Regions from separate parts of the Viridibacillus sp. d25.2 genome, predicted to be linked through region 1. Evidence: riboswitches for the same ligand, from Rfam matches in the RefSeq annotation. Region 1 holds a riboswitch; each other region holds the start of a gene.
What was found. Region 1 has a riboswitch for thiamine pyrophosphate ahead of tenA (thiaminase II). Riboswitches for the same ligand answer to the same signal wherever they lie in the genome.
Positions count from the first base shown of each region.

Region 1 (7,481 bases):
GTCTTCACTTCTATTACTTGACTACGCTTTGTAATAAATAATACGGTAGAAAATCCACCTGTTTTCATTTGTATGAAAGACTCATTCAATATATATCGACTATTTTTAAAATCTAATATGCGCGAAGAATAAATAATTAGAAGCAAAGCTATCGAAATCCACCATAATGAAGGCTTGAAATACCAAATTACTGCCGTTGCAATAAGCCAAATATAGCTTGGGCGAATCACTCGAATCCAAAGTACCTTCTTCGGCATTTCATGCATATTCTCTTCCACTTGATAATCTGGCAACAGCTCACTTATCAATGTATATGCCTTTCTCACCGGTAAAAATGGATACAGTGTATTCGTCTCTACTTCTCCAATTGTAGTATTACCTGCACTTATAAGTTTTACCTCGGCAAGTCCTAAAATCCTCTTTATGAAAGACTGCGAAATCTCAACAGCCTGTACCTTCTCTTTGCGAATTGAAAATATTGATTCATTGAAGACGCCTTTTTTTATATAAACCTTCTGTGTATCTGATGAAATTTCATATTTGCCGTACTTTATAAAGGTATGAACCATACCAATTGCAATAGAGATTAGTAGTAAGCCAATAATAACAGCTGCTAAGATTGCCCAACCCCATTTCAAAGCATCTGTCACTTCATCCTTAAACATATCGAATTTAACAACATCATCTAGTTTAAAAATGATTGGAATTAAAATTAAAAAGCTAAGTGAAGTAAAAGAAGCCTTCACCAAATCTTGTTTTGATGGTGTAAAGTGAATAGTCTTTTTATCTTTCAGCTCTTGCTCTAATGAATGCTCCTCAAAAATCCCAGCTTTATATTCCCTAATAATTTCCTTATGTGAACAAGTTTCTGTAACTGCTCTCTCTAAACTTTCTGCTTCAGCTCTAGAAATTACATCAAACGTAATGGAACTTTCATCACCAGCAGCTGCTGTTTCTACAGTCAATGAAGTCACTTTAAAAAGTTTATGAAAAACAGTCGTTTGGTGTTGGACATTCTGTACTTTTAAAAATGGAATAGTCCGCTCACTTTTCGAAAAAATCCCGGACTTAATATAGATAGCATTATCCTTTATCGCATATCTATATGTTAGCCATTTACCGATACTCATAAAGAGCGTTATCACAACATAAGCCAAGAAGAGCCATTTTGCTGTTTGAATCCACCATTTATCAGACCCCATATTCAATAAAAAAATAAATATAAAAAAGATTATATTATTTTTAATTAGGTTATATAGATCAAATACTAGAACGAGCGGATGTAATCTTTTCAACGGTTGCACCATCATTCCACTTCCTTAATTTTTGCATAATGTGCAATTTGATCACGCAATTCAAAAGCCTCTCTCTCAGAAATCGCGGGAATTGCATGCTCGGATCCCATAGTTCCAATCTGAATCGAATACAAGCCATATTTACGCAAGAAAGGCCCTTGATTCAATTCTACAGACTGTACCTTTGTCATTGGAACCAGTTCATTCACCTCTTTTAAAGCACCGTACTTCAATTGAATAAAATTCTCATCCACATCATAGCGCCAATACTTTTGCTTTAATGTTGGCTTGAACAAAATCTCCCAAATTGCCGTTAAGACCGTCAATATTAGAAGCCCCAAAATAATCCAACCGATCCATTCCTTCCACTCAAAACGTATATGTAAATAGTAGAGGATCCCAAGTACTGTAAGAATCCCGGCATTTGCTAACGTCTCAGTTATACGCCAAACCTTTACAGCCTCTTTTGAAATACTTCGCTGTGGCGCTTCAATTTTTAAATACATCAAATCACTCCTTCTTTATGCAATACGGATAAGATAAGGAAAAAGTTTCTAAATAAAAAATATCCCCCGCTAAAATGCGGAGGACTATCTTATATTTTTCCAACTAATATATCTAAATCAATCGTAATTTCAGTTAAATCTATAGCTGTATCATCATTTTTTTGGTGCCAACCCATCGGTGTCATATGCATTAATAGAGGCACCAATTCCTGATCTATTGCTATAGTTTGTGTAATACGCTTTATCTCTACTTCACTGAAATTCTCTTTGAATCGTTCAACAGTAAGTTCATTTGAATAGGACTCTTTTTCAGAATCCGCGAAAAACATAGCGCGTAATTGCTGTAAATATCCACTTTGTGGCACGATTTTAATAACCATTCCATTCGGCTTTAATAGTCGTTTAAACTCCGTATAATTTGCAGGTGATAAAATATTCAAAATCGCATTAAAACTTGTTTGTTGATATGGACTTTTTGCTAGGTCGCCGACACACCAAATCATGTCATCGTAATTGCGCCCTGCTGCAATAATTCCTTCTTTTGCAATATCAATACCTACTCCAATAAAACGCTTACCAGCTTGCTCCTGGAAGTTATTTTTTATGCTTGCTAAATGTGACCCTTCTCCACATCCCGTATCTAATACAACAACATTACTATTCATCTGCTTCAGTAAATCACAAATCGCTGTATGCATCGATGCATACAAACCACTTTCGATAACCTTCTTACGTGCTTCAAATAAATCTTTCCCATACATTGAAGTCGCAGCATGTGTCATGAAATTCACATAGCCTTGCTTTGCAATATCAAAAGAATGTCGATTGTCACAAACAATACTACAATCTTCAGTCACCATCATCTCATCCCCACAAACAGGACAAGCAAACATTCCTTGACGCTCCCTCATATAATTCGCGCTCTCTACTTTTCTCGGCAATGCCATGCCAAACACCTCGTTCATTAATCTTCTTTTCCAAGTATACAAAACTAAGCGATGATTGGCTAAGGATAAAATATGAAGAGGCAGTAGGCTGAGCTCTAATATTCTTCCGGCTCATATCAATGAGTCTGACGGAAAATCACCTATAATCAAAAAATCACTGATGACTCAAAGCCATCAGTGATTTAGCTTTTTCTATAAGTTCAAAAATAATACTCCAAATGCAAGCAAACCTAGTACGATAATTGGCAATGTTTCTTTTATAGAATCTTTCACACGAACATGTGTTAGAACGCCACCGATTGCTGTAACTGCTAATAATGCAGCTCCAAAAATTGCCCATTCATTAATCCAGAATCCAACAATCAATGAAATAGCAGCAACTAGTTCTACCAATCCCGTTACAACACGGAACCATTGTGGCAGGCGCCAACGTTGAAAACCTTCAACGTGCATTTTTGAGCCGCTTACTTTCCCTAATCCCGCTATCAAAAATGCAGCAGCTAATAAACCGTGTAAAATCATTAATACGATTTCCATCTTACTCCCCCCCCTTCATTAAATAGAGGCATTTTTTCACACAAAAAGACGGCACACTTTCTTAATTAATTCATTATTGAATATTGATTGTTATAAAAAAACGTGTAGTTTTGAACTTTATTTTTCACTTGTAAATTATTATACTTACAACTGTACAATCTTGTGTGGACTTTTATTCTAATTGTAATATTAACTCTCTAACTTCTTGATTAGCACTAACCCCTCTCATCAAAAATCCATAAAAAAAACGCTAGCATCAATACGCTAACGTCCTTTTTCTCACTACAAGCTATATACAATGTCTAATCAAACTATTTCGTTTTGTCAGGAGAAACCAGAGCATACCTTTCCCAACGACGACTTTTCCACCTAAAGAAAACTAAGATAGCTCGGAACCATTCATCTGCCGCAATTGCTAACCACACGCCCACTAAACCCATATCTAATTGGAATACAAGTAAATAACCAAGTGGTAAGCTCATACAAACCATCGAGAAAAAACCGATGACTAACGGATATTTGGCATCACCTGATGCTCGTAACGAGTTAATAATTGTGATATTAAATGTACGTCCTGTTTCTAGCAAAATGCTGCACACTAACACTGCCGCACCTATTTTGATAACCTCTGGATTATCAGTAAAGAGTCGCATTAATGGATAGCGGAAAATAACGACTACTGCGACCATCACTACTGTAAATAATAACGCCCATTTCAAGCTAATCCATAATTGTTTATAAGCCGTATCCTTTTCATTAGCACCTACATAACGACCAACCATTATTGCGGTACCCGTTCCAATCGCTATGGCAAATAAATAGGTAAACATTGAAATATTATACGCATATTGCCGAGCTGCCAGTGACTCTGTTCCTAAATACGTCACATAGTATAAGAAGACAATTTGACAACCTTGGTACATCACCTGCTCAAATGCAGAAGGAAGGCCAATTTGCAGAATCTTACTGATATATTCTTTTGATAATGACACGTAGTATTGCAATTTAATACGTACCTCTAGTGCTTGATACAATAACCAAAAGAATACTAATAGGGCCAAAATACGGCTGACAACTGATGAAATGGCCGCACCTTGCACACCTAGTTCAGGGAAGCCAAGTTTACCGAAGATCAAAACATAGTTCCCTATTACGTGAAAAATATTCATTCCAAGTGACACATACATCGTCTGTTTGGTCCAACCATGCACGCGAATAATCGCTGCTAATGAATTTATAATTGCTTGCAGGAAGATAGCTCCTCCAACAATAAATAAATATTTACTAGCATACTCAAGAACATCACCTTGTAAATTCATTGCAATCATAATATTTTTTGAGAAAATAACAAAAGCGACACTCATTATTAGGCCAATAACTAAATTCAACGAAACAGCTAATGCTGTAATTTTGGATGCTTCCAAATAACGCTTAGACCCTAAATATTGAGCAACAACAATCGATGCCCCATTCCCTATTACTTCCAAAATCAATATTGCTATATGAATGTATTGATTAGCGGCACCGACACCTGATACTGCATCATCTGACAATGCGCTCAACATAAATGTATCAGCGAGCCCCATCAACATAAATAAAAATACTTCTAAAAATATCGGCCATGTTAAATGAAATAAATTCAATTTCTCTTCTGGCCCCTTCACTGTTGCAGATACACCCATCCGCTCACCTTACTTTCTAATTTAAAAATTCGGATAGGCTGTATCTTAACATAGAAATAAGCTCATAGCTATGTCATATGCCATTTATTACAATCTATTTACTATGGTTAATTTATACCTTGCTTATTCCTTTATTTATGTTATATTGTTGTTGAAAACTAAATCGCTTTTTAACCACTAGGGGAGTCATATAATTGGCTGAGACGCAGAGTACTGCGGACCCTTGGAACCTGATCTGGCTCATACCAGCGGAGGGAAGTGGCGCTATCAGTCTATTTTGTTTCATTGAAAATGATTGCTTGCCGCCTACTGACACCGATCAGGAGGCGGCTTTTTGTTTTCAAAAAACAAAAAATTTGGGGTGCATAGAGATGACATTTTGTGAAGAAGTAAGACTAGAATGCAATGATTTATGGGAAGGTAGCTTTCATCATCCATTTGTAAAATCACTTGCGGCAGGTACATTACCACTCGACATTTTCCAATATTACGTACAACAAGATGCTTATTACTTAAGCCATTTCGCAAAAGTGCAAGCACTAGGAGCCGTAAAGGCAAATGATTTACATACTACACAACGTTTTGCCAAACATGCTGAATCAACATGTACTGCAGAAATGTCACTTCATGAGCAATTTTTTACTATGTTAGATATCACGGATGAAGAATTCGCATCATTTGAGCCAGCACCAACAGCTTACGAATATGTTTCTCATATGTATCGTACAGCAAATAACGGTGACCTCGCTGACACTCTAGCTGCACTACTTCCTTGTTACTGGCTTTACTATGAAATTGGGGAACGTCTAAAAGATTCACAACCTAATCACCCTATTTATGATAAATGGATTCAAACATATGGATCTGAATGGTTCGGAGAATTAGTAGAGGAACAAATTAATCGCATGAATGACCTTGCTAAAGATTTACCTCCTACACGTATTCAGCAGCTAAAAGAACATTTCCGTAAAAGTAGTTATTATGAATGGCACTTTTGGGAAATGGCGTGGACGAAACAACAATGGACAATTGGACAATACGAACAGGAGCTTACTAAATAATGTACAAAAAGCATTTACTAGAAAAGCTGCGTGTTGAAAAACCGTTAATCCACAATATTGCAAATGTTGTTGTTGCCAATTTCCAAGCAAATGGTCTCCTCGCACTTGGTGCTTCACCTATGATGGCAGAAGGAATTGAGGAAGTAGCTGAAATGGCTGCCCTAGCCGACTGTACAGTTCTTAACATCGGTACACTTGATCAAGGAACTGTATCTTCTATCATTGAAGCGGGCAAAAGTGCCAACAAAAAGGATATTCCCGTTGTCCTTGATCCAGTTGGTGTAGGTGCTAGTGAGTTTCGTAAGCAATCGGTGACAACTATTTTAAAGGAAATTAAAGTTACAGCTATTCGCTGTAATTTAGGAGAACTTGCTGCACTTGGTAATGTCGAATGGCAATCAAGGGGAGCCGATGCTGGTGAAGGGCAAATAGATGTACAACTAATTGCCAAAGAAGTAGCCAATCGAAATAGCTGTATCGTTGCAGTCACTGGGGTTAAGGATACGGTAACTGATGGACAAACGACAATTCAAATTGAGGGCGGACATGACTTTATGCCACTAATTACAGGCTCTGGGTGCTTACTTAGCGCAGTGACTGGTGCATTTCTTGCTGTTTCAGAGGGACAACATTTGCAAGCAACCGCGAGTGCGCTATCATTTTACAAACAAGTTGGCGAAAAGGCAGCACAAACAGCCATTGCTCCTGGCACTTTTGCAGTCGAATTAATTAACAACTTATATTCTATTATTTCAGAAGATTTACGTGACAACATGATAGTTGTAGAAAACGAAGGTATTCAATTATGACAAGAAACGTTGCTATGACAATTGCAGGATCTGATAGTGGTGGTGGCGCTGGAATTCAAGCCGATTTAAAAACGTTTCAAGAGCTTGGTGCTTTCGGTACTTCAGCAATAACAGCTATAACTGCACAAAACACTTTAGGTGTTCATGACGTTTATGCCGTCGGCGTTAAAAATGTCGTAAGCCAAATCGAAGCTATACTCAACGATTTTCAGGTAGGCGCTATTAAAACCGGTATGCTTTTTTCAGCAGAAATCATCCACGGTGTAGCAGGTACATTAAAAGATTATGATCAACCAATGCTCGTTATTGATCCCGTCATGATTGCAAAAGGTGGAGCTTCACTTTTATTAAATGAGGCAGTACACACTCTGAAAACTGAGCTTCTACCACTTGCAACCATTGTTACACCTAATATCCCTGAGGCTGAAGTGCTTACAGGTTTAACAATTGTATCAGATAATGATGTAGAGAATGCTGCGAAGAAGTTAATTACAATGGGCGCGAAAGCCGTTGTCTTAAAGGGTGGACACCGTGATACAAAAAGTTATGCTGAAGATTTATTTTTAACAGCAAACGGAGAACGTTTCATTATGCGCTCTGAAAGAATCCATACGAAAGATACACATGGCACTGGTTGTACATTC
Region 1 covers NZ_CM196652.1:399,680-407,160, reverse strand. Annotated here, with positions in the region: gene ACZLO7_RS02105 (PH domain-containing protein) at 1-1,310, opposite strand, end outside; gene ACZLO7_RS02100 (PH domain-containing protein) at 1,307-1,801, opposite strand; gene ACZLO7_RS02095 (putative RNA methyltransferase) at 1,891-2,748, opposite strand; gene ACZLO7_RS02090 (DoxX family protein) at 2,941-3,285, opposite strand; gene ACZLO7_RS02085 (MATE family efflux transporter) at 3,597-4,967, opposite strand; TPP riboswitch at 5,137-5,241, shown strand; gene tenA (thiaminase II) at 5,339-6,028, shown strand; gene thiM (hydroxyethylthiazole kinase) at 6,028-6,837, shown strand; gene thiD (bifunctional hydroxymethylpyrimidine kinase/phosphomethylpyrimidine kinase) at 6,834-7,481, shown strand, end outside.

Region 2 (7,481 bases), 920 kb from region 1:
TATCACTTCACCAGCAACAAAATCTGTTACAAACCAAGCATCAACAAAAATTGAAGGAACAGCTTCACCAACAACAACGATTAAATTAAAACAAAATGATAAAGAAGTTGGATCTGCTGTCGTAGGAGCAGATGGTAAATTCTCAATCGAAGCTAAATTATTAGAAGGTGCGAATGATTTCGTAGCAGTGGCAACTTTAGATAATCGAGTGGTAGGGGAATCTGAAGCCGTCAATGTTATTTTAGACACAGTGAAACCTGAACTGAAAATCGAAAGTCCTCTAGATGGAGATAAAACAAATCGTGAGTCAGTAACAGTTGAAGGTACTGTTGATGATGCGAATCTAGATTGGGTTCGTGTAAATGGAAAAGACGCACCAGTAGTCGACGGAAAATTTTCAAAACGCATTCTTCTCGACAATGGTGTAAATGAAATCAAAGTAGTAGCCAGTGATAAAGCAAATAATAAAGAAACAAAGAAAATTAGCATAACAGCAAATTACGATGCACCTGTCATTGAAAACTTAACACCAGTAGAAGATCTTACTTTAGAAACAGGTAAAAGCGTTAAAATCGAATTTGATAGTGCTCCAGGATTGAAAGCTACTTTCGTAATCCATATGCCTTTAACGAACGTTAATAACGAAGTGCAAAATGCAACTGAACTACCTATGTCTGAACAAGCAGATGGTCATTACGTAGGCTATTGGACAGTACCATCAGGAACAGTAGCAAAAGGAGCAGTAATCGAAGTAAAAGCTGCTGACAATTTCAAAAATGAAGTGCGTCAAGAAGCGAAAGGTAAGCTGTATATTAATGTTGAGAAATAAATGCTAGTGAGTGATGAACCCCCTTTTCTATTATTAGGAAAGGGGGTTTTAATGTCTTGCAGAAAATGTAAAAGAAAAGACTCCTTTTTTATTCACTATTGCGGACCATCTTGTGCACTAATACATATCTTATAAAGAATGAATGGAAAAGGAGTGAAATTGAATGGTTCAACCTCTACACGGAGGACAGTGGCAACGCGAAAGTTCTAATTTTTGGCGAGGGCAGCATTGGAATCAAGGTAACAATTGGAACATGGGCCAAAACTGGCGTCCAGGTCATCAATGGAATCAATGGAATCAGTGGAATCCATGGCAACCATGGAATCCATGGAGTCCTTGGCAGCAATGGCAACCATGGAATCCATGGCATCCATGGCATCAACACGGTCACCGCTGGTAATGAAAAAATAGAACAAGTATAGTCACACACATACACTTAATTTCACACAAGTTTAATGACTATAAAGCATCCCCTGATTCTATTGAGTCAGGGGATATTACTATGCTCCAAAGGTAAATAAAAGTGTAAGGGAGAAGCAAATTATCTAAACGAAGCATGCATATAATAGATTAAAAGGTGGGGTGAATATTGGAGGAATATGCAAATATACTGAGGGGATTTTTGCCTCCAACTGCAACTATTTTAGAATTGCAACAACCTGAGAAAAGGCCAGCGATACTACTAGCAGATATAGATGGAGATCATAAAGAAGAGCTGATAGGAGCATACAATTATCATGGTCAAAATTATATTATGATATTAAAGAGCAACAATAATCAGTGGATTCCATTAGCAGACATCAAAGGAAGCGGATATGGAATAACGAAGTTAGTAGTTGTGCCACTCGTCAATACAAGTATGAATACCTTAATTGTAGGTTGGCAAATAGGCAGTATATGGTCCAGATTAGATCTATTACAATGGACAAATAAAGGTTTTGTCCATATACCTACAAATAATATGGTCTATAGTAAATTACAAGTAGAGGATATGCCGAGTACTAAAGGTTCGGATGGTAAATATGAGTTAGCAATATGGGGCCACGATACGGGGGAGGCATATAAAATAGCTGTCTATCGTTTTAATGGAAATAGACTTGTAAAAGCAAAGGATGTTTACCCATATTATTTCAAAAAGGTAGAAGAATATTATAAGAATCTATTGAAGAATAATGATTATCCTTTTTATTGGTATTATTTATCGGATGCTCAAATGAAGTCAGGAGATTTAGAACAGGCGCTCATTTCACTTGATAAAACGCTGTCATTTAATGCACCATACCCATCTAAAGAAACTCTACTAGAAAAAAGAAAACAAATTATGAATAAGTTGAAGCAACATCATGTGATAGCTCAAACCGTCATAGATAAAAAAAGAGGCGATGTTACGGGTGATGGCTTAATTGATACAATTCTTCTTACTGGTGAGAAAACCGAAGGAAGTCCATATTTGAAGAATATTACCCTTGTTGTTTTTAATGAAAAAACAAATTTTTACGAACAAATTCCATTAAAAGAAAATGCGGGTTATAACCCCACCATATCGCTCGGGGATTATACAGGAGATCATGTAGATGACATATTGATAGTCATAGATTCAGGCGGAAGTGGCGGCATAATATTCGCGTATGTATTTACATATGTGAATGGACAAATGCGCCAAGTATTTGACTCGGAAGCCTATAATGAGCTTTCAAAATACGAAGTTAATTATCTGGATCATTACAAAGTGAGCGTTACTAGCTCCTATCCAAAGAAAAAATATATCTTAGATTTAACGTATAAAGGAAAAGAATATTTATCTGAAATTTATAATATAGATGGCACGCTTAAAGAACCAATTCAAGGCTGGGTTGATCCGATTGGCGGACTCTATCCTATTGATTATGCTAGAGATGGCACCTACGAATTTTTGGCTTACCAAGAAATCGCGGGTAGATATCATGCCGACGGATTAGGATATGTGGAAACTGTATTGAAATGGAATGGACATGAATTCGTTCCAGATCGCCAAACCGTATCGATTTTCGGTGAAGATTTGCTTACGAAGTAATCGGTATTTATGTTAATACTTCTTCAACTAATATATAGTAATTAGAGAGTACAGAAGACGTGAATATTCTGCTAAATAACAATGGAGTGAGTTAGCGCAACAATGAGTCGAGTTAGTGCAACAATTACCAGAGTTAGCGCAACAATCACCACAAATAGCGCAACAAACCACCAACCCACAGATATCACATCCAAATAAATATTGGATTATTTTGTTTTTTGATATTAGAGAGTACAGAAGACGTGAATATTCTGCTAAATAACAATGGAGTGAGATAGCGCAACAATGAAGTGAGTTAGCGCAACAATCACCAAAGATAGCGCAACAATCACCACAAAAAGCGCAACAAACCACCAATCCAGGATATCACTTCCAAATAAATATTGGATTCTTTTGTTTTTTTGATATAATAGGTGAGAAAGTTCATATGTGCAAGAATGTGGGGGGGCTGGTGTTGCCAGCTGAGAATGTATCCGATAGATGCTGACCCTTAGAACCTGATCTGGTTAACACCAGCGGAGGGAACATCAGCTAAAATCTTGAGTATCATTGTATTTTAGAATGTATGTTAACGTCCGGAATAGTTCCGGGCGTTTTTCTTTTTGCATGGAACTTGTCAAAATAATATAGATGGAGGCAAGGGAAATGAAAAGATGTATGTTGCTCATTGTAGCATTATTGGCTTTAGTAGGTTGCCAATCAAGTGAGTCGAAAGGAAATGAAAAAGATTCAAAAAATGCATTAACAAAAGTAACTGTTGTTTTAGATTGGACACCAAATACAAATCATACAGGGTTGTATGTAGCACAAGAACAAGGCTTTTTTAAAGAGCAAGGATTGGATGTAGAAATAATTCAACCAGGTGAAACGGGAGCAGCTCAACTAATAGCATCAGGTAAAGCCGAATTCGGTATTACAGCGCAAGAATCGATTACACAAGCAAGAGTTCAAGGGGTTCCACTCGTGTCAATCGCAGCGATTATTCAGCATAATACATCTGGGTTCGCATCCCCGATAGACAAAAATATTAAATCACCAAAAGATTTTGAAGGTAAAACTTACGGTGGATGGGGTTCCCCAACCGAAAAGGCAATGCTCGATTCTCTTATGAAAATCGAAAAAGCAGATAGTAAAAAGCTAGACATTGTTAATGCTGGAGATGCTGACTTCTTTACAATGGTCAAAAAAGATGTAGATTTTGCATGGATTTACTACGCATGGACAGGTGTTGAAGCGGAACTGCGTGGAGAAAAATTAAACATGCTCTACTTAACAGACTATAGTGACAAACTAGATTACTACACTCCTGTCCTAACAACTAACGAAAAACTGATACAGAGCAATCCAGAAACGGTGAAAGCATTCTCTAAAGCAACATCACAAGGATATGAATTTGCTATAAAAGATCCAGAAACCGCTGCTGATATCTTACTAAAAGCTGCCCCAGAATTAGATGCAGAACTAGTTAAGAAAAGCCAAAAATGGCTAGCTGACAAATATCAAGATGATGCAAAACAATGGGGAGAGCAGAAGCTTGAAGTTTGGGAGAACTATGCAGAATGGATGAGTGAAAATAACATATTAGAAGGAAAATTCGATCCTGAAAAAGCGTTCACAAACGAATTTTTACCGCGATAAGGAGGAGAAAGACATGACCAATTCATTAATCAGTGTACAAATCATTCCAAAAACAAAAACATACGAGGATGTTATTCCTTTTGTAGATGCAGCAATCAAAATTATCGACGATGCTGGTGTGAATTATGAAGTGCATCCACTTGAAACAACAATGGAGGGCGAACTTTCTGAACTACTAGAAATTATCCAAAAAATGAATGAAAAAATGATCGAACTAGGTAGCGTAAATGTTATTACACAAGTGAAAATACTATATCAACCAACAGGTATTACACTTGGGACTTTAACGGAGAAATACAGATAATGAAATGGATACGGGAAAAAGGAGGAGCGTTTTTTCTGCTCCTTTTCATTTTAGGTTGTTGGGAACTGATTGTTAGATTCAAGGAAGTTCCGGGCTGGTTGCTGCCTGCTCCGACAGCTATTTTTTCTGAAGCAATCAAAGCGATCCCTACAATTTCAACTGATATTCTTGCAACAATTCAGTTAGCGATTTTAGGACTTACAATTGGAAGCCTTGTAGGGTTTATCATAGCGGTATCTCTACATATGTTGCCGAAAGTTCAAAAGCTTGTATATCCGTTACTTATTCTATCGCAAAATATTCCAATCATTGTTTTAGCACCTCTTCTAATTATTTGGTTCGGTTTTGGTTTATTACCAAAACTGATCATTATAGGTTTAGTCTGCTTTTTCCCAATAGTTGTAGCTGCATTAGATGGCTTTAAAAATACAGCTCCAGAGCTCAAATACTATATGGAAATGGCAGGAGCTTCGAAAAGCCAATTATTTTGGAAGCTAGAATTACCACATTCACTTCCTTCATTATTTTCTGGGCTGAAAATCTCAGCGACTTATAGTGTCATGGGGGCAGTTATATCTGAATGGTTAGGTGCTAAAAAGGGGATTGGTGTATACATGACTTTATCTCAGTCTTCGTTCCGTACAGATCGTGTGTTTGTAGCTATTTTCACCATCATGCTTTTAAGTGTCCTCGTATTTGGTTTGCTACGGTTGATTGAAAGAAGAGTAATTAAAGGCAAACTAGAGAGGTGAATTCAATGTTACTTAAAATGGACCATATTGAAAAGGCTTATGGAACAACTCAAGTTTTACATGATATTTCTATACATGTAGAGGATGGTGAATTTGTTGTATTACTTGGACCTTCAGGGAGTGGTAAGAGCACCATTTTTAACTTAATTGGAGGAATTGCTACACCAGACGAAGGGACTATTTCTTTGAATGACAAAACCGTTCATGGCCAAAAAGGGTTAATCGGCTATATGCCTCAGCAACCTTCACTGTTGCCTTGGAGAACCGTCATTGACAATGTCGTACTTATGCAAGAGTTAACCGGTAAACCGAATTACGAAGAAGCAAGTGAATGGCTAGAGAAAGTTGGATTACGAGATTTTCAGAATGCCTACCCAATAGAATTATCAGGTGGTATGAAGCAGCGAGTAGCTTTTATAAGAGCGTTACTCAGTAAACAAAACTTATTATGTCTAGATGAACCATTTTCAGCTTTAGATGAATTTACAAGAATTGAAATGCAAAAGTGGCTCCTTTCTGTATGGGAAGAGAATCGAAAATCCGTACTATTCGTCACCCATAGTATTGAAGAAGCAATTTTTTTAGCGGATCGAATTTATATACTAACAAAGCGCCCTGCTACAATAAAAGAAGAGATAAAAGTTCCTTTTGTAAGACCGAGAGAAGAAAGCCTCATAAATTCAAATGAATTCTTTCAACTCAAACAGAAACTTTTTAATATGTTGAAGGATGAAATTGAGGTAGGTGACTAAAATTGATGATTGATGCTCATATTCATTTTGATCAATATAGCGAAGAGCAGCGAGAAATACTATTAAACGAAATGGCTCAATTTAATGTGTCACATCTAATAGCAGTATCTACTCACTTAGCATCGAGTAAGGTCAATTTAAAATTAGCCCAACATGATAAGCGGATTCTTCCTGCATTTGGCTTTCATCCTGAACAAGTAATGTTAGAGGATAGAGAGCAAGTTCAATTGTTTGAATGGATAAGAGAACATATCGAAGAGATGGTTGCAATTGGTGAAGTTGGTCTACCTTATTATTTGAAGCAAGAAAAAGCACTCCCGTATCAACCATATATAAACTTACTTGAAAAGTTCATTGCACTTGCAGCTGAGATGGATAAACCGATTATTCTGCATGCTGTTTATGAAGATGCACACACAGTTTGTGATCTTTTAGAAAAATATAAAGTAACCTCCGCGCATTTTCATTGGTTTAAAGGGGATATATATGTAGTTAAACGAATGATTGCAAATGGATATTTCATCTCCATAACACCAGATGTATTGTATGAAAAGGAAATTCAACAGCTCGTAAAGGAATATCCCTTAGAGCAAATGATGGTAGAAACAGATGGGCCTTGGCCATTTAAAGGGATTTTCTCTGGTAAGATGACACATCCAATCATGATAAGAGCTTCTATTGAAAAGATTGCTACGATTAAACAGCAAGCATTTGAAGAAGTTGCTGCTACCTTATATGAAAATACACAGAAGTTTTATCGCTTGAAGTGCTAGCAAATCACTCACCTTAATAATAAAATCCTCTTTGTCTTCGGGCAAAGGGGATTTTATTTTGATATTGAGGTCACTATCTAGCTAAGCAACAAACACCACAAAAAAAGCCAGAGATATTAAATCTCTGGATGATCTTTAAGCTATAGCAGCTTTTCTATTTAATAAAGTTACACAAGCAAAGCACAGTAGCAAGATTCCGGTAAATACGAAGCAGCCTGTGATGCCAAATGACAACCAACCTAGAAGTGAAGATCCTACAACTACACCTAATGAGAAGAACGCATAGAAGTAACCATAAGCTTTGCCTCGGACCTCAACAGTTGTCGAATCAATCAGCAACGAATTTAATGAAGGGAATAAGAATGCGAAACCAAAGCCAT
Region 2 covers NZ_CM196652.1:3,964,121-3,971,601, reverse strand. Annotated here, with positions in the region: gene ACZLO7_RS19555 (S8 family serine peptidase) at 1-829, shown strand, start outside; gene ACZLO7_RS19550 (hypothetical protein) at 993-1,229, shown strand; gene ACZLO7_RS19545 (YybI family spore inner coat protein) at 2,151-2,882, shown strand; gene ACZLO7_RS19540 (hypothetical protein) at 2,998-3,144, shown strand; TPP riboswitch at 3,314-3,423, shown strand; gene ACZLO7_RS19535 (ABC transporter substrate-binding protein) at 3,528-4,520, shown strand; gene ACZLO7_RS19530 (thiamine-binding protein) at 4,534-4,824, shown strand; gene ACZLO7_RS19525 (ABC transporter permease) at 4,824-5,576, shown strand; gene ACZLO7_RS19520 (ABC transporter ATP-binding protein) at 5,582-6,328, shown strand; gene ACZLO7_RS19515 (TatD family hydrolase) at 6,334-7,101, shown strand; gene ACZLO7_RS19510 (MFS transporter) at 7,237-7,481, opposite strand, start outside.
Region 2: linked by a shared signal. The riboswitch ahead of ACZLO7_RS19535 (ABC transporter substrate-binding protein) and the one ahead of tenA (thiaminase II) in region 1 are both predicted to bind thiamine pyrophosphate.

Region 3 (7,481 bases), 330 kb from region 1:
AAGTTTATCGATTTCTGGATAGGATCCACCACCTACAACAAATGACACACCTGTATCTGCAAAGTAACCGTCAACATGACCTGATACATCGATATTAATAAGGTCTCCCTCTTTTAATGTAAGGTTCCCTGGAATGCCGTGTGCAACTTGTTCGTTCACACTTATACATGTATATCCGGGAAAATCATATTCACTTTTAGGTCCTGAAACGGCTCCATTTTCTTCAAACAAACGGCCACCAATTTCATCTAATTCTTTTGTTGTAATTCCTGGTTTTGTTGCAGCCTTCATCGCTTCACGGATTTGGGCCATTACACGTCCAGCTTTTTTCAATGCTGCAATTTCCTCTTGAGTTATAGCTATCATTTTATACGGTCCCTTCTTCTCATATGTCTACTCTCTACTATAACACTTTTTTCGCAAAATGAAGAACATGAAATTCGAGTATCTCTCCATTTCAAATGTCTATATATTTAGAAAATTTTTGTTTAGTTCTTATATTAAATATATGAAATTGTGTTACTGAAAGTACTAAAAGAGGACTCCATCTATAAGGAATCCTCTTTTTTTGCATCAATTTTTTTGTTGTAATAAACGAGGTGCTGAAGTAAATAAAAGTACAGCTACAACTGCTGTTAGTATAGTAGCTGGTAGCATATACGTACCATTATAACTGATAGAATACCAGTAAACATTTTGGTCACCTGCATATTCACTAAAGAAGACAACTCCTGCAGTAGTGTGAGCAATGTATCTCAATAAACCACCAAGAGTTGTACCAAGCACAATATACAAAGTCATTGTTTTTTTGTTTAATTGTTTACTTGCTGCAAACACTAGATGTCTCACAACACCAGCGAGACCGACTACAGTAAATGCTATAAAGTAATCGATAAATCCTTGAACAGGTGTAAAAATTGAGGCACCCATCATCACTTGCAATAAACCAACTAAAAATCCGGTAATCAAACCACCCAATACACCCCAACGGAATGCCATTAAAACAATCGGCACCATAACAAGACTTATAGAACCACCTTGAGCCCACAGCTTAAATGACAGCTGATCCAAAATCAAACCGATTGCAGCAAAAATTGCAATCTCGATTAAAAACAATAATCTCTTCTTATTCACAATAAATATCCTCCCGTTGTTCTGATGTAGAACACACAAGACCTAAACGTATCTCATTTATAAATGAGCTCTAGATAGTAAAACTGTCGGCAACAAAAAAAACGACATCAGGACAGGTCCTGACATCGGTTATATGTCGGTTTCTATCCACATTCCTACGCAAGCATTAACTTACAGGTTCAAAGGGTTAGAACTTTGGGTTCACTCTCAGCCGACCATTTCGGCTCCCCTTGTGGTAAATACATCATTTAATTGTAGTTTTCGAACAACTCTATTGTACTCAAACAATTCTTATATTTCAATAGATTACTGAAATGTTAAAGAACTCTCTGCCAAAAACAATTATAATGAACAAAATGGAATTTAATGAAGGGAATGACAATTAGATGATTGATTTACTAAAAAAACTTATTACATACAAAAGTGATACACCTATAGGCGCCAATGAAACTTTACAATTTTGTGCTAATTGGCTTAAACAACAAGGTATAGATGTTAACCTTCATCATAATAATGGACTTGATATTTTAACAGCTGAGGTTGGGCAGGGCCAAGATTGCCTTATCTGGAACGGTCATGTGGATGTTGTACCAGCAGCAATTGAACAATTCACTCCCACTGTTGATGGTGACCTTTTATACGGGCGTGGAGCTGCTGATATGAAGGCCGGAGTCGCTGCGATGATGTTCAGCTTTGTAGAGCTATCTAAATCAGCTTATAAGCTTCCTAGACGCCTCCAACTCCATCTGGTGACAGACGAAGAAACTGGTGGTGAAAATACATCAGGATGGCTTGCTCGTAATGGGTATAATGGCCAATTTGTTATTTGCGGCGAACCGACACATCTGCAAATTGGATTACAAGCAAAAGGCATTTTACAATTCGAACTTCAATTCAAAGGTCAAGCATCACATGGTAGTCGCCCTTGGGAGGGGGTGAATGCTATTTTACAAGCCATGCAATTCCACTCAAAACTGCTAGAATCACCAATAACAAATGCTCGTAATGCATTTTATGATTCTCCATCGATTAATTTGGCTACAATACAAGCAGGTGAACGTTTTAATGTTGTCCCAGATCAGTGCAATGTACGTTACGATATCCGATACGTCCCAGGGCAATTAGCAGAAGATATTCTAAAAGATATTCAAAAAATTCTAGATGACGGAAAAATCCAAGCTGAAATCATTATTCACAGTATTGCTCCTGCAGTTACAACAAATGCTGACGATCCATTTGTTTTATCATTATTAAAAACAACTGCTGAGGTTTGTGACAAGCAAGCCATGCTATTTGGACAACACGGTTCTGCTGATACTCGATTTTATGCAGCAGATGGCGTAGCAGCAATCGAATTCGGACCAGATGGAGCAGATTGGCATGGTCCTGCTGAATATGTCAGTATTTCATCTATATACCATTTTGCAGATATAATAAAAAGACATGCGTTGAGTTGAATCTTTTTGGGCGCTGTAGCGTAAATAATAATATGAATGGAGGTGCTTGTGCTGGATAATAATAGAGTATTATCTGCATTATGTTATTTCAGTATCTTTTTTGCGGGATTTCTTTTGCCAGTGATTGTTTATTTTGTAAGTACTGATTCGGATGTAAAACACCATGCTAAACGAGCATTCATATCACACTTATTACTTATAATCCCATCAATATTTGGTTTCGTTATTTTCTTTTTCGTGTTTGGTTTTTATGGAAACAGTTCTGATAATGTGTTGAGTGCAGGGCCTATTTTAATTATCACGTTTATTATTGTAGAAATACTATTGTCTGCGGCAGTGATCATTTGGAATATCATACAAGGTGTTCGTGTACTACGCGTTTAAGATGAAGCATCTAGGGAATAAAAATAATATTAGCTTTTAAGAAATGGAGTGCTACTGAATGAAGGTAAGAAACGTAGTAAAAACTGCAATAAAATTAGCACCACTTGTTTACCCAATTATTATTAAAGTTATTGATTCTCGTAAAGCCAAATCGAAACAAATCCCAATGAAAAGATATAGACCATAGTATTAAGTACTCTTATGCGGATAAATTCATGCATAGGGGTTTTTTTATGGGTTTTTGATTGTTATGGTAAGTGAGATGATTGTTGTGGTAACTCCTTTGATTGTTGCGCTAACTTCTTTGATTGTTGCACTAACTTCTTTGATTGTTGCACTAACTGAGACGTTTGTTGCGCTAACTCACTCGTTTGTTATTTAGCAGAATATTCACGTCTTCTCTACCTCGATTTAAGGATAACTATACTCAATCTACATTCTTCTATAACAATAAAAAAACTGGTACGTCCCAAGGGAGCGTACCAGTTTTTCCTTATTTAATTAAAATGCCCAACTTCCGTTGCGGAAGATTGGTTCTACTGTACCATCTGTTAAAACACCGTCGATATTCATGTCGGCACTACCAATCATGAAATCTTCATGTGTAATAGAAGTATTAATACCATGCTCTTCTAATTGTTCGTGAGATAGAGCACTACCACCTTCGTAACATGTTGGATAGGCTTCACCAATAGCTAAGTGATTAGAAGCATTTTCATCAAATAATGTGTTGTAGTAAAGAATATTTGATGCAGAGATTGGTGATTCATGTGGTACTAATGCTACTTCACCAAGATATTTTGAACCTTCATCAGCTTTAATTAATTCTTGTAGTAAATCGTTCCCAACGCCAGCTTCTGCTTTGATGATTTTGCCATTTTCAAATGTTAGCTTGAAATCATCAATGATATTGCCTTGGAAGACAAGTGGTTTTGTATTCGATACAACTCCGTTTACTCCATACTTAGATGGCATTGTATATACTTCTTCCGTCGGCATATTAGCTACAAATGAAGTTTTCTCTGGCGTTTTACTAGCACCAGTTTGCCAAATATGTTTGTTAGGTAATTCAATTGTCAAATCAGTTCCTGATGCTGTGTAGTGAAGTTTTGCATAGCGTTTAGCATTCAGTATTTCCGCGCGTGTGTATAGATTTACTAAATGGCCTTGCCAGTTTTCAACAGCATCTCCTTCACCAATACGAACCGTTTTGAAAATTGCTTCCCATAAAGCTTCTACTTGCATATCAACTTCTACATCTGGGAAAACTTTAGCTGCCCATTGCTTTGATGGTACAGCAATAATTGCCCATGCAATTTTGTCATTCATCACAGCTTTACGGTAATTCGTTAATGCTTTACCTGCTGCTTTTTGCTGTGCAGATAGCTTGAATACAGGGACACCTGATAATAAATCTGGATCCGCGGCATCAATCCATAATAATGCACCTTTGCGTTCAATTAGCTCGTTACGTTGTTCGCTAATCCAACGAGGGTATTTTGCAAATTCATCCTCAGGAGCATTGTCAAAAAAAGCGCGGTCAATTTCTCCATCAGAGAAATTGACTGTAACGCGGCCTGCTCCTGCTGCATATGCTTCTTTTACAACTAAGCGTGTGAACTCAATTGTATCCGTAGTCGTGTTAATTAGAAGTGTTTGACCTTTTTGAATATTGACGCCTACTTTTACAGTAAGCTCAGCATATTGTGCTAATTTCTCCTGGAATGTCATACTTATTTGCCCCTTTTCACAGTAGGTTTGGTTGTTCCTTCGATTAATTTACCAGCTGTCCACGTTTTTCCAACGGGTTTTGATGGTAGCTCACGAGTCCATTTACGATACGTATGCTCTTCATGGTGTGCAAGTAATGTTAATACTTCACCATCTGCTCCTGCACGTCCTGTACGGCCTGAACGATGTAAGTATTGCTCCATTGTATGCGGTACGTCCACATGTATTACATGTGTTAGGCCTTCAATGTCTAATCCACGTGCAGCTACATCTGTCGCGATTAAAATACGTGCTTCCCCTTTACGGAATGAATCAAGTGCTTTTTTACGCTCTTCTTTTTTCATTTCTGAGTGTAAAACAACAATTGGTGCAGCACGGTATGAAAGCTTTGTTTCTTTCATTAATAATTGGTCTAAATTATTTACGAATGCTAAACCACGTAAACCACTTACATTTGAAAGTTTGCGTAACATCTCTGTTTTATTTCTTTCTTCAATTTTCATAAATGAGTGAGTTACTAATCCTTGGTTTGGCATTTCATCTAAGCTAACTTTGAAGCGTACAGGCTCATTCATCATACGTGCAGCAACTAGCTCGATTTCTTCAGTAATCGTTGCAGAAACAACGGCTACTTGACGGCCATGGCTTGCTCCGTCGATAAATGATTTTACTAATACGCGATAGTCACGACTAAGAAGTTGATCCCCTTCATCAAGGATAATTTTCGTTAGTTCATGAAGCTTTAGTTTTTTCGCTTTCACTAATTCATTTAAACGTCCTGGTGTACCGACAACGATTGTTGGTTTTTTCTTTAGTTTATCAATTTGACGTTGTGGATTTGCACCACCTATTAACGGAACAACTGTAATGTTCGTTCCTGCAACCCACGTACGGATAACTTCAACAATTTGCATACATAACTCTTGTGATGGAGCGATAATTAGTGCTTGTGTCGCTTTTTTAGAACCATCAACTGTTTGTAAAATTGGTAATAGATATGCAAGTGTTTTACCCGTTCCTGTTGGAGATTCCGCTACTACGTCCTTGCCCTCAAGTAATGCAGGAATCATTTCATCTTGGATTGGCATCGTATGTTCGAAAGTCCATTTTTTTTGTAAATCTTCGTTTAATAAAGTTAAAAAAGACATTGCTGTTCCACCTTCTCTCATTCACATATTCATAATGTGAAATATAGTTTTTATATAAAAACCTGCCCTTTAATTAAGATGAAGGACAGGTTTTTCCGCTCTAATCTAGTAATTCATATCCACAACTAACAATAGCACAATCAGCAAGTACAAGTAACGAATCAATATAAGAATCGTCAAGAGCTAGCTCACGGTTTACAATCGAAAGCTCAGTACATCCTAAAACTATACGATCGCAACCTTCTGCTTTTATCGCTTCTTCGATTACATTCCATTCATCGCTTGTAACAGCCTTACCTGCTTTTACGCTATCATAAATGATAGACATGACTTGCTTTTGCAGTTGTTCATTTGGAATAACTGGTTCTAAACCAACCTCTTCTAATGCTTGTTGATAAACGCCTGAGGTAAGCGTACCAATCGTTGCTAATACTCCAACGCGTTTAGCACCGAGTTGTTTCGCTTTAATTGCTGTTTCTCGAATCATATGCAGTACTGGTACTGGAGAGTTTTCTTGTAGCTCATCATAAAATGTATGTGCTGTGTTACAAGGGATTGCAATTAGCTCTGCTCCAGCAGTTGCTAGCTTATGCGTATCCTCAACCATTAAGGGTACTGGACTTGGTTCAGATGGATTCAGAATATGAGCCGTTCTGTCAGGAATACGAGTATCATTATCTATAATAAAATGCACATGTTCCTGATCTTTGATAGCTTTCGTTCTGCGAACAATCATTTCTCCTACAAGCATTGTCGCAAGTGGTCCTACTCCGCCAATAATACCTAACGTTTTTTTATTCATGACTTAAGACAAACCTTTGTTATTAAAATATTTTTTGTATTTGCGGTAATAATTCAAATTGTTTAGCGTTAATTTAAACCAACGTTTAATGTTAAAATCTTTTTTATAAAATAACGAATTCGTCATTTTACCGGCTCTGATTAAACGTTTTGCTTCTGCTTTTAGTTCCTCATTTTGAGCGTATTTGAATAGAACTCCTTTAGGGATGATCATCCATAAATGCTTTTCTTTCGCATACGTTAAACCTAAATCTTTGCCTAACATACGGTCATCTGCTACGTACTTCATCAAGTTATGCCCACTTGCTGTTACGTAGTAGCTACTACGACCGTTACGTAAATTGATTTCGAATAATTTATATTCGCCATCACGAGAATCGTACTTCATATCGAAGTTAGCAAAGCCTGTGTAACCGATATCTTCTAGGAAAACACGTACTCGGTCCATGATTTCTTTATCATATGTGTTAATGATTGCTGCATAACTACCAATACCTTCTGGTGAATGTTCTTCAAGGATTGGATTACCAAGAGACATCAATTTCACTTTACCATCTTGTCCAACATAGGCGTTCAATACACGCATATACGAATCGTCACCAGGGATGAATTCTTGGATAATTAGATGGTCTTTATATGATGAGCTATAAATAGCTTTTAAAATTGCTGTTTTCTCTGCTTCATCATGCGCCACGAATACTTTTTTCTTACCTGGGAAGCTACATGCCCAGTATTCAACCGAGTTAGAGGCTTTAATAATAATAGGGTATTTAAATTTTACGTCAAAGCTTTCATATGTTTCGTACGTGCATGTATCAGTTTTTGG
Region 3 covers NZ_CM196652.1:733,771-741,251, reverse strand. Annotated here, with positions in the region: gene map (type I methionyl aminopeptidase) at 1-366, opposite strand, end outside; gene thiT (energy-coupled thiamine transporter ThiT) at 574-1,134, opposite strand; TPP riboswitch at 1,270-1,375, opposite strand; gene ACZLO7_RS03640 (M20 family metallopeptidase) at 1,521-2,591, shown strand; gene ACZLO7_RS03635 (magnetosome magnetite crystal formation protein family) at 2,640-2,975, shown strand; gene yxzF (small protein YxzF) at 3,034-3,162, shown strand; gene ACZLO7_RS03625 (aminopeptidase) at 3,477-4,706, opposite strand; gene ACZLO7_RS03620 (DEAD/DEAH box helicase) at 4,709-5,854, opposite strand; gene cuyB (cysteate racemase) at 5,955-6,656, opposite strand; gene ACZLO7_RS03610 (carboxylate--amine ligase) at 6,660-7,481, opposite strand, start outside.
Region 3: linked by a shared signal. The riboswitch ahead of thiT (energy-coupled thiamine transporter ThiT) and the one ahead of tenA (thiaminase II) in region 1 are both predicted to bind thiamine pyrophosphate.